Regions from separate parts of the Neorhizobium sp. AL 9.2.2 genome, predicted to be linked through region 1. Evidence: riboswitches for the same ligand, from Rfam matches in the RefSeq annotation. Region 1 holds a riboswitch; the other holds the start of a gene.
The links. Region 1 has a riboswitch for cobalamin ahead of G6K99_RS17040 (CbtB-domain containing protein). Riboswitches for the same ligand answer to the same signal wherever they lie in the genome.

Region 1 (4,414 bases):
TCGTCGCCTTCGAGCCGACCAGCAGCACGAGATCGCAGTCTCCAGGGATAGCCTCGCCGCGCCTGACACGGATGAGCTCGACATCCGGCTCCGCTTCCAGCGGATCGAGATCATCAAAATTGGAAATATGCGGCAGGATCGGCACTGCGATACGCATCTTCGCGCCGGGCTTGCGCGCAAACGACTGGGTCAGGCCGAGCGCATCTTCTGCCGGCAGGAGAGCCGCATCGGCGAAATGCGGCAAGAGGCCGATCGATTGCCAGCCGGTAAACGCACCGATTATCCGCATGCCCTCGGCAAACAATGCCGGATCGCCGCGAAAGCGGTTGACGATAAAGCCGTGGATCATGGCCGCGTCGTCGTCATCGATGACGAGTTTCGTGCCGGCGAGGCTGGCAATCACGCCGCCCCGGTCGATATCGCCGATCAGAACCACCGGCACATCGGCAGCGCAGGCAAAACCCATATTGGCAATGTCGTTCTGGCGAAGGTTGATTTCGGACGCGCTGCCAGCCCCTTCGACCAGAACCAGGTCCGCCCTGGCTTTCAGGATCTCGAAGCTCTCAAGCACCCGCGAAAGCAGCCTCGGCTTCAGAAGCTGGTATTCGGCCGCCTTGGCATTGCCCTCGACCCTGCCCTGCACCACCACCTGGGCGCCGACCTCGCTCTGGGGCTTCAACAGAACCGGGTTCATATGGACGCTGAGCGGCACGCTGGCCGCCCTCGCCTGCAGGGCTTGCGCCCGGCCGATCTCGCCGCCATCGGCAGTGACCGCAGCATTGTTGGACATGTTCTGCGGCTTGAAGGGCAGGACACTCAAGCCACGCAGCGTGAAGACGCGGGCAAGCCCGGCAACGACCAGCGACTTGCCCACATCCGAGCCTGTCCCCTGAAACATGAGAGCGCGCGCCACCACCCGTCAGAACTCGATGCCGGCCTGGGCTTTGACGCCGGCCTTGAAGTGATGCTTGACGAGCGTCATCTCGGTCACCAGATCCGCCGCCTCGATCAGAGCCGGTTTTGCATTACGGCCGGTGACGACCACGTGCAGATCCGCCCGGCGCGCCTGTAACTGGGCAACGACCGTTTCGAGATCGAGATAATCGTAACGCAACGCGATATTGAGTTCGTCGAGAATGACGAGGCCGATCGTTTCATCCGCCATCAGTTCGAGTGCCATGCCCCAGGCCTTCTCGGCAGCGGCGATGTCGCGTTTGAGATCCTGGGTTTCCCAGGTAAAGCCCTCGCCCATCGTGTGCCAGGCAATGCGGTCACCGAACACAGCAAGCGCCGGCTGCTCGCCGGTTGACCATGCGCCCTTGATGAACTGCACGATGCCGACGCGGCGGTTGTGGCCGAGCGTCCGCAAGGCCAGCCCGAAGGCCGCCGTAGACTTGCCCTTGCCGGAGCCGGTATGAACCATGAGGAGCCCCTTCTCGACGGTCTTCTCCGCGACTTCGGCATCCTGAACCGCCTTGCGGTTTTCCATCTTGGCGCGGTGGCGCTGCTCGGTGGTCTGATCGATTTCCTTCAACGGACTGCAAGCTCCTTGGACGTGGTCGAAATTTCCTCACCAGCACGAAAACGCTCGCGAATGACGCCGGAAAGCGCTCCGAGAACGGCCCAGAAGACGAGGTTCGTCGCGTAGACGGCATTGACGAACCGCGCATGCAGGTCGATCGGTACTGCGCTGTCATGGGTCGGCGGCAGCGGTGCACCGATGATGTGCGGCGCAACGAGCAGGACCACCGCGAGCGCTGCAAGAAGGGCGGAGCGGGTATAGGCAAGCAGGCCAAGGGCCAGGGCAGTGCAGACGGCCGTCGCAATCCACCAGATCTGCCGCGGTCCGAGTTCGGCGACGGGCATGCCCGGAAGTTCCGGCGGCAGGCCAAGGCCGGGTGCGAGGCTGACGGTGAGGAAGCCAGCAATGCCGAACATCAATCCGCCGCGCCATCCGCCAAACCCGCCGAGTGCTTCGGCAATGGCGATGGCAACCAGCGCAAAACCGATGGCAGAAAGCGCATTGGCCGCAGCCGTGTAGGCAAAGCGCTCGATCCCGTCAGCCGGCGCCCATGCCTCTTCGGCGGGATCATGCTGAGCGGAAGCCGGCGCTGCAGTGCTGGCTACCGTATTCGGAGCTGTGCCATGGCTATGTCCAGCGCCGTTGCCGCCGGCGTGTTCATAGGTCTCCGCTGCGAGAATAAGCGGCACGACGGAAAAGCTTTGCATCACGGTCATCAGGAGCCCGGACAAAAGCCCTGCGATCACCGCCGTGAGGACGATGTTTCGAAACAGCGACATTTAAGGAATTCCTCTTAGTGGCAGGGAAAGGCCAGCGAGTGGCGCGTATCGTGAGCCGCATTGTGCACAGCCTCGATATGCGAAAAGCCGACAAAGCCGACGATGAACAGGCCGAGTATGGCTGTCATGCCAAGAGGAATGATTTTCGATGCGGAAACGCTGGCTGCACCGGCAGCAGAGTTCGTAACCATGGACGTCGTCTTTCTGCCCTCCACCCGAGGACTTTCACTGTGCCTATCGTCTCCGGCAGGTCTCCTGGCTCGCGGATCGAACGCCTCTGACCCGCCTTCCCGGATGTCTCCAGTGGCATGTTGAGCAGAGACTTTCCGCTTACAGTTGCGGGGGCAGCCGCGGGTTTGACGCCAAGATGTCGTCGCACCGCATTCCCTTCGATGAGCCCTCTCGGGCACCAAAGACGTGATCACTATAGACGGTTTCCCCATACGGGCAATCGCCTTTGCGACATTGACACTGCCCTGCGACAAGGCTTAGGTGACTGCGATACGGTCCCTTGCCGGCAACGGTAGGGGCTAAGAGAGAATGCGGTGCGAGCCCGGGATCATCTTTGAGATCCCATGGTTCAATGCCGCGGCTGCCCCCGCAACTGTAAGCGGCGAGCCATCCTGCCACGAAAGCCACTGGAGAAATCCGGGAAGGCAGGCGGATGGTGACGACCCGCGAGCCAGGAGACCTGCCGTTCGAAAACGTGCCTTTCCGGGCGGGGTGCTCCGGAAAAGCTTCTTTCACTCTGCAGGATAGGCTTGCCTTCCTGTCGTGCACCCCGATGTTATTGACTTGGGCGGTAGTGCGACACGATGGTGATTGACGAACGAAAAGACGAACGCGATGCGTCCGCAGACGGCCTTGCCGGCGAGCCGGATGTGACGATTTTCGTCTGCACCAATTGTCGCGAGGCCTCCGATAGCCAGGCGCGCCCGGGCATCGTCCTGATGGATGCCCTGCGCGAAGCTGCCGCCGGCAAGCCGCTCTCGGTCAAACCCGTCACCTGCCTTGCCAACTGCGAAAAAGGCCCAAGTGCTGCCTTCAACCATCGCTCCGGCTGGTCCTATGTCTTTGGTCATCTGTCGCTCGACACGGTCGAGGACATCTTGATCGGCGCGATGATGCTGTCTGACGACGAGCGCGGTTTACTTCCCCTTCGCGGCCGTCCCATGTGCCTTCGCGGCAAGGGCATGACGGCCCGCATTCCACCATTCCAGCACCACGAGGACCTGCCTTCATGAGCGTTTCATTCGACCGCGTTCCCTGCACCGTCATCACCGGGTTTCTCGGTGCCGGCAAGACGACGCTGATCCGTCACCTGATCGAAAACCTCAAGGGCAAGCGCCTCGCGATCATCGTCAACGAGTTCGGCGATGTCGGCATCGATGGCGACGTGTTGAAGAGCTGCGGCATCGAAAGCTGCCCTGATGATAATATTGTCGAACTTGCCAACGGCTGCATCTGCTGCACCGTCGCCGACGATTTCGTTCCGGCGATCGACCAGATCCTGGCCCGCGAACCGCGCGTCGATCATATCCTGATCGAAACCTCCGGCCTTGCCCTGCCGAAGCCGCTCGTCCAGGCCTTCCAGTGGCCGGATGTGAAGGCCCGCGTCACCGTGGATGCCGTCATTGCCGTGGTGGACGGTCTGGCGCTTGCGCAAGGTCGCGTGGCCGACGATCATGAGGCGCTGGAAGCGCAGCGCAGCCAGGACAGCTCGATCGACCACGACGACCCGGTCGAGGAAGTGTTCGAGGACCAGATCGCCTGCGCCGACATGATCGTGCTGACCAAGACCGACCTTCTCGACCAGGCATCGCTTGCCGCCGCCAAGGGCCGTGTCCAGGCGCATCTGCCGCGCGCGGTCAAGATCGTGCCCGCCGCAAACGGCGCCGTCGATCCGAGCGTGCTGATCGGTCTCGGCCTTGCCGTCGAGGACGATATCGAAAACCGCAAGACCCATCACGACGATGAGCTGGATCACGATCACGACGATTTCGACAGTTTCGTCATCGATATTCCAGCCGTTGCCGATGCGGACGAACTCGCCGCCCGCATTTCCGCCACGGCGGAAGCGGAAAACGTGCTGCGCATCAAGGGTTTTGTCGAC
Region 2 (4,414 bases), on a different contig from region 1:
CGAAGGTAAACGCGTCGAGCGCCCGCGCATGCCAGATGCAGACGATGAGCCCGACGGTCACCACCGATGCGGCGAGCGTCACCTCCGGCCAGCGGACGCCGGCAAGGCTGCCGAGCAGCCAGAACATCACGCTGCGCGCCTGTTCGGCATTGGCAGACGTCGAGACGATGTAGGAGGTCAGCGCATTGAACAATTGCGAGGCGGCAACGCCGGCCAGAATGGTCCGGTCCGCCGTCTGGCGTCCGCTCGACAGCATCACCACGAAGACAAAGGCGATCAGCGCGCCGACAAAGGCTCCGGCGGAAAGCGAGATCGCGCCCGCGCCAAACCCGAGCAGCATGACGCTGACCGCACCGGTCGATGCTCCAGCCGAAATGCCGAGAACATAGGGTTCGGCCAGCGAGTTCCGCAGCAGCGACTGCAGGATCGCCCCCGACAGCGCCAGCCCGGCGCCGCAAAATGCCGCGACAAGTGAGCGCGACAGGCGATAATCCCAGATCACCGCTTCCTGAATGCGCGGCAAGGCCACGGCCGTAAAGCCGAGCCGGTTCGTCACCGCCGCAATCGTCGTCTCCATGGGAATGGTCATCTCACCGATCGCCACCCCGGCAACGATGGCGACGAGAAGCGCTGAGAGCACCAGGAACACGCCTGCGGCACCCAGCGCCCAGCGTCCGATACGGGATCGCGTCACTTGGGGCGCCTGGGCAGGTCGGGCAAATTCGGCTCATCGACGATGGCGGAAACAGGGAAAGATATCATCTCCCGCCGCACCCTAATTCGCAAGGCCGAAGGACTGGATGCCCCGGGCGAGCGTCTCGATGCCCTCGATCGTGCGGATCGTCGGGTTCATCGACTGGGCGTCCATCATCACGAAACGCTTCTTTCTCACCGCATCCAGCTGGCGGACGACGGGATCAGTCTCGAGAAACTTGATCTTCACGGCAGGATCATCCGCGGCATAGCGGCGACGGTCCATGGTGGCGACGACGATGACGGAGGGGTTGGCCTCAGCAATCGTTTCCCAGCCGACCAGCGGCCATTCTTCTTCCGTCGTCACCACATTGCGGGCGCCGATCGTCTCAAGGATATAAGCCGGTGCGCTGTTCTTGCCGGCTATAAAGGCATCGCCCTTGGTTTCCTTGCTGGAATACCAGAAGACGATCGGCAGGTTCTTTAGCTCAACGCCCTTGATCGATGCGACGGCTGCGGCTTCGCGCTGTTTCAGGTCTGCGATGAGGGCGGCACCCTTGTCCTCGACATCGAAGATCTTCGAAAGCTCGGTAATCTCGCGGTAGATCAGGTCCATCTTGAACAGTTCGTTGCGAACGCCGTCCCCGCCATCGACATTGGTCTTGGCGACGCAATCGGCGGGCGAGACGTAGGTGTTGATGCCGAGATCGGAAAACTGCTCACGCTTGCCGACGGATCCCATCGGCCCGACATGCCACTCGAACTCGGCAGCGACCAGATCCGGTTCGAGACTAACGACCGATTCAAAGCTTGGGTCGTTGTCGGCAAGCCGTTTGATCTTCGCATCCACCCCGGCATAGGGCGAAAGCACCGGCCCGACCCAGACCGCGGTGCCCGCCACCTTGTCGGCCAACCCGAGCGAATAAAGCACTTCGGTCATGCCCTGACCGATCGAAACGATCTTCTGGGGCGCGTTCTCGAACGTGACGGAGCGACCGCAATTCTCGATCGTCAGCGGGTAGCTGGTCGGTGCGGCAAAGGCGAATGTGGGAAGTGCCGCAACTAAGGCGGCGATAAGCCCTGATTTCATGTCCTGTCCTTTAATGATCGGAAAAAAGGGCAGGACGACCTGAAGCCGCATCGCGGCTCGACGTCAAAATGGCGCACGAGCGCATTGCTTGCGTCATAATCATCTCCCTGCCGGAACCCCTCGTCCGGTGTTGGTTGTCCATGCCACGGCAGGTCTCCTGACTTGCGGCTCGAACGCCTTCCATCGCCTTCCCGATCGGATGATCAGTGGTATCGATGGCTGGCTCGCCGCTTACAGTTGCGAGGGCAGTCGCGGACTTGGCCCGAAAGCCTCACCGCATTCCCTTTTCATCTGCGATTGCAGAACCGTAGCGCCCCAACTGATAGGGAACACGCCGGTGCTTGTCCAGAGCGATCCCCGCGCGATCTCTGCCGTTGCCGAGTGTAATAGTATAACATACCAATTTACGCAACGGTCTATTTTGGATTGGTCACGACCTTCGTGAGGCGCTCAATTCAGGGATGCTGTACATTAAATTGCGATGACATCGCCCTCACCCTACTCCTGCCTCTTTGGCCTGACAGCGCTCTGGTCTATGACCTTGCGGACAGATAGCCTGCGGGGCGATTCGCCGTCCTTCTGGTATGGGACGACCGGAAGGAGCTGAAGGAGACGAAGATGACGGATATTAAGAGCGGCTTGACCGAATTGAAACCGCAGATAACCGTGATCGGTGTCGGAGGCGGTGGCGGTAACGCGATCAACAACATGATCACGGAAAATCTCCACGGCGTGGAATTCATCGCCGCCAATACGGATGCCCAGGTTCTGGCGACATCCAAGGCGTCGCGCCGCATCCAGCTGGGTGCTCAGGTGACCGAAGGTCTCGGTGCTGGCTCGCTGCCGGATATCGGCCGCGCGGCCGCCGAAGAATCGATCGACGAAATCATGGATCATCTCGCCGGATCGCATATGTGCTTCGTCACGGCCGGCATGGGCGGCGGAACCGGAACCGGCGCTGCGCCAGCGATTGCACGCGCGGCACGCTCTGCCGGCATCCTGACGGTCGCGGTTGTCACAAAACCCTTCTCGTTCGAAGGACACCGCCGCATGAAGACGGCCAACGAGGGTATCGAAGCCCTGCGTGAAGCCGCCGATACGGTCATCGTCATTCCGAACCAGAACCTGTTTCGCATTGCCGACGCCAAGACCAGCTTTGCCGACGCGTTCATGATCGCGGACCGCGTGCTGTTTTCGGGCGTCAGCTGCATCACCGACCTGATTGTCAAGGAAGGCCTGATCAACCTCGACTTCGCCGACGTGAAATCGGTGATGAAGGGCATGGGTCGTGCGATGATGGGAACCGGCGAAGCATCCGGCGATGGCCGCGCGCTGATCGCCGCCGAAGCTGCAATCGCCAATCCGCTGCTCGACGACATCTCGATGAAGGGCGCCAAGGGCGTGCTCATCTCGATCTCAGGCGGTACCGACATGACACTGTTCGAAGTCGATGAAGCTGCGAGCCGCATCCGTGACGAAGTCGAAGCCGAGGCCGACATCGTCGTCGGCGCGATCTTCGACAAGAACCTCGACGGCAAGTTCCGCGTGTCGGTCGTCGCAACTGGCCTCAACGGCAACCAGCAGGGGTCTTCATCCCCGACTGCGCAGTACTAAGACCAGTCTCAGCCAATAAAAAAACGCTCCGTGGACATCCGCGGAGCGTTTTTTGTTTGTCGGATCCGAAGAAATCAGCTTCTCGGCTTGAGGTTCTCAGGATCGTAGAGCGGCTTGTAACCAACCGCTGCGACTTCCACCGGGAACGCCTCGTTGAAATAATCCACCGTCAGTTTCCGGCCGACCTGGCAATGCGACCAAGGCAGATAGGCGAGCGCGATATTCTTGCCGATGGTCGGGCCGTAGGCGATCGAGGTCGTATAGGAACGCCGTCCAAGGTCGTCGATTAGAACCTCGCCCGTGTCAGGATCCATCACCGGCAGCGAGCCGACCGGATAGCGGGCGACACCGGACGCATCGACATTGTCGGTCATCAAGAGCGTGCAGAGCATCGCCGGCTGATGGTCGCGGGCCTTGTATTCGAGATGCTTCGCCTTGCCGCAAAAATGGGCTTCCTTGACCTTTGGACGGGCAAGATCCGCTTCGATCAGGTTGTACTGGGTCAGGAGATCGCCGTTCTGCAGGCGCAGGCTCTTTTCCATGCGGCGTGAGTTGGCATAGGTCTCGACGCCGAAGGCCATCACGCCGGTGGCGCGCAGCGCGTCCCAGACGGCAACGCCGTCTTCGTATTTCATATGCAGTTCCCAGCCCTGCTCGCCCACATAGGAGATGCGGAATGCCGTGACATGCTTGCCGGCGATCTCGATAGGCTTGATCGCGGCGAAGGCGAAGTTCTCGACATTAAGACCATCGGGGTCGGCCACGACCTTCTTCAGCGTCTCGCGCGCGTTCGGGCCCCAGATGCCGATGGTGATGAACTGTTCCGAGACATCGGTGATGGTGACGTCGAGGCCACGATCCTGCGCGACACGCTTCATGTAGAGCAGGTCCCGCGGGCCGGCATCGGCGCCGTTGACGAGACGGCCGCGGTCAGCCAGACGGAAGACGGTGAAATCTGCCCGCACCATGCCCTCGTCGTCGAGGAAGTGGGTGTAGATACCCTTGCCGATATTGCCG

Region 2: linked by a shared signal. The riboswitch ahead of G6K99_RS08480 (ABC transporter substrate-binding protein) and the one ahead of G6K99_RS17040 (CbtB-domain containing protein) in region 1 are both predicted to bind cobalamin.

The regions. Positions count from the first base shown of each region.
Region 1 covers NZ_JAALXU010000008.1:21,867-26,280, forward strand. Annotated here, with positions in the region: gene G6K99_RS17025 (cobyric acid synthase) at 1-916, opposite strand, end outside; gene cobO (cob(I)yrinic acid a,c-diamide adenosyltransferase) at 920-1,534, opposite strand; gene G6K99_RS17035 (CbtA family protein) at 1,531-2,301, opposite strand; gene G6K99_RS17040 (CbtB-domain containing protein) at 2,316-2,492, opposite strand; cobalamin riboswitch at 2,529-2,730, opposite strand; cobalamin riboswitch at 2,789-3,015, shown strand; gene G6K99_RS17045 (DUF1636 family protein) at 3,117-3,545, shown strand; gene cobW (cobalamin biosynthesis protein CobW) at 3,542-4,414, shown strand, end outside.
Region 2 covers NZ_JAALXU010000003.1:363,665-368,078, reverse strand. Annotated here, with positions in the region: gene G6K99_RS08485 (iron chelate uptake ABC transporter family permease subunit) at 1-694, opposite strand, end outside; gene G6K99_RS08480 (ABC transporter substrate-binding protein) at 776-1,783, opposite strand; cobalamin riboswitch at 1,913-2,108, opposite strand; gene ftsZ (cell division protein FtsZ) at 2,402-3,397, shown strand; gene G6K99_RS08470 (FAD-dependent oxidoreductase) at 3,472-4,414, opposite strand, start outside.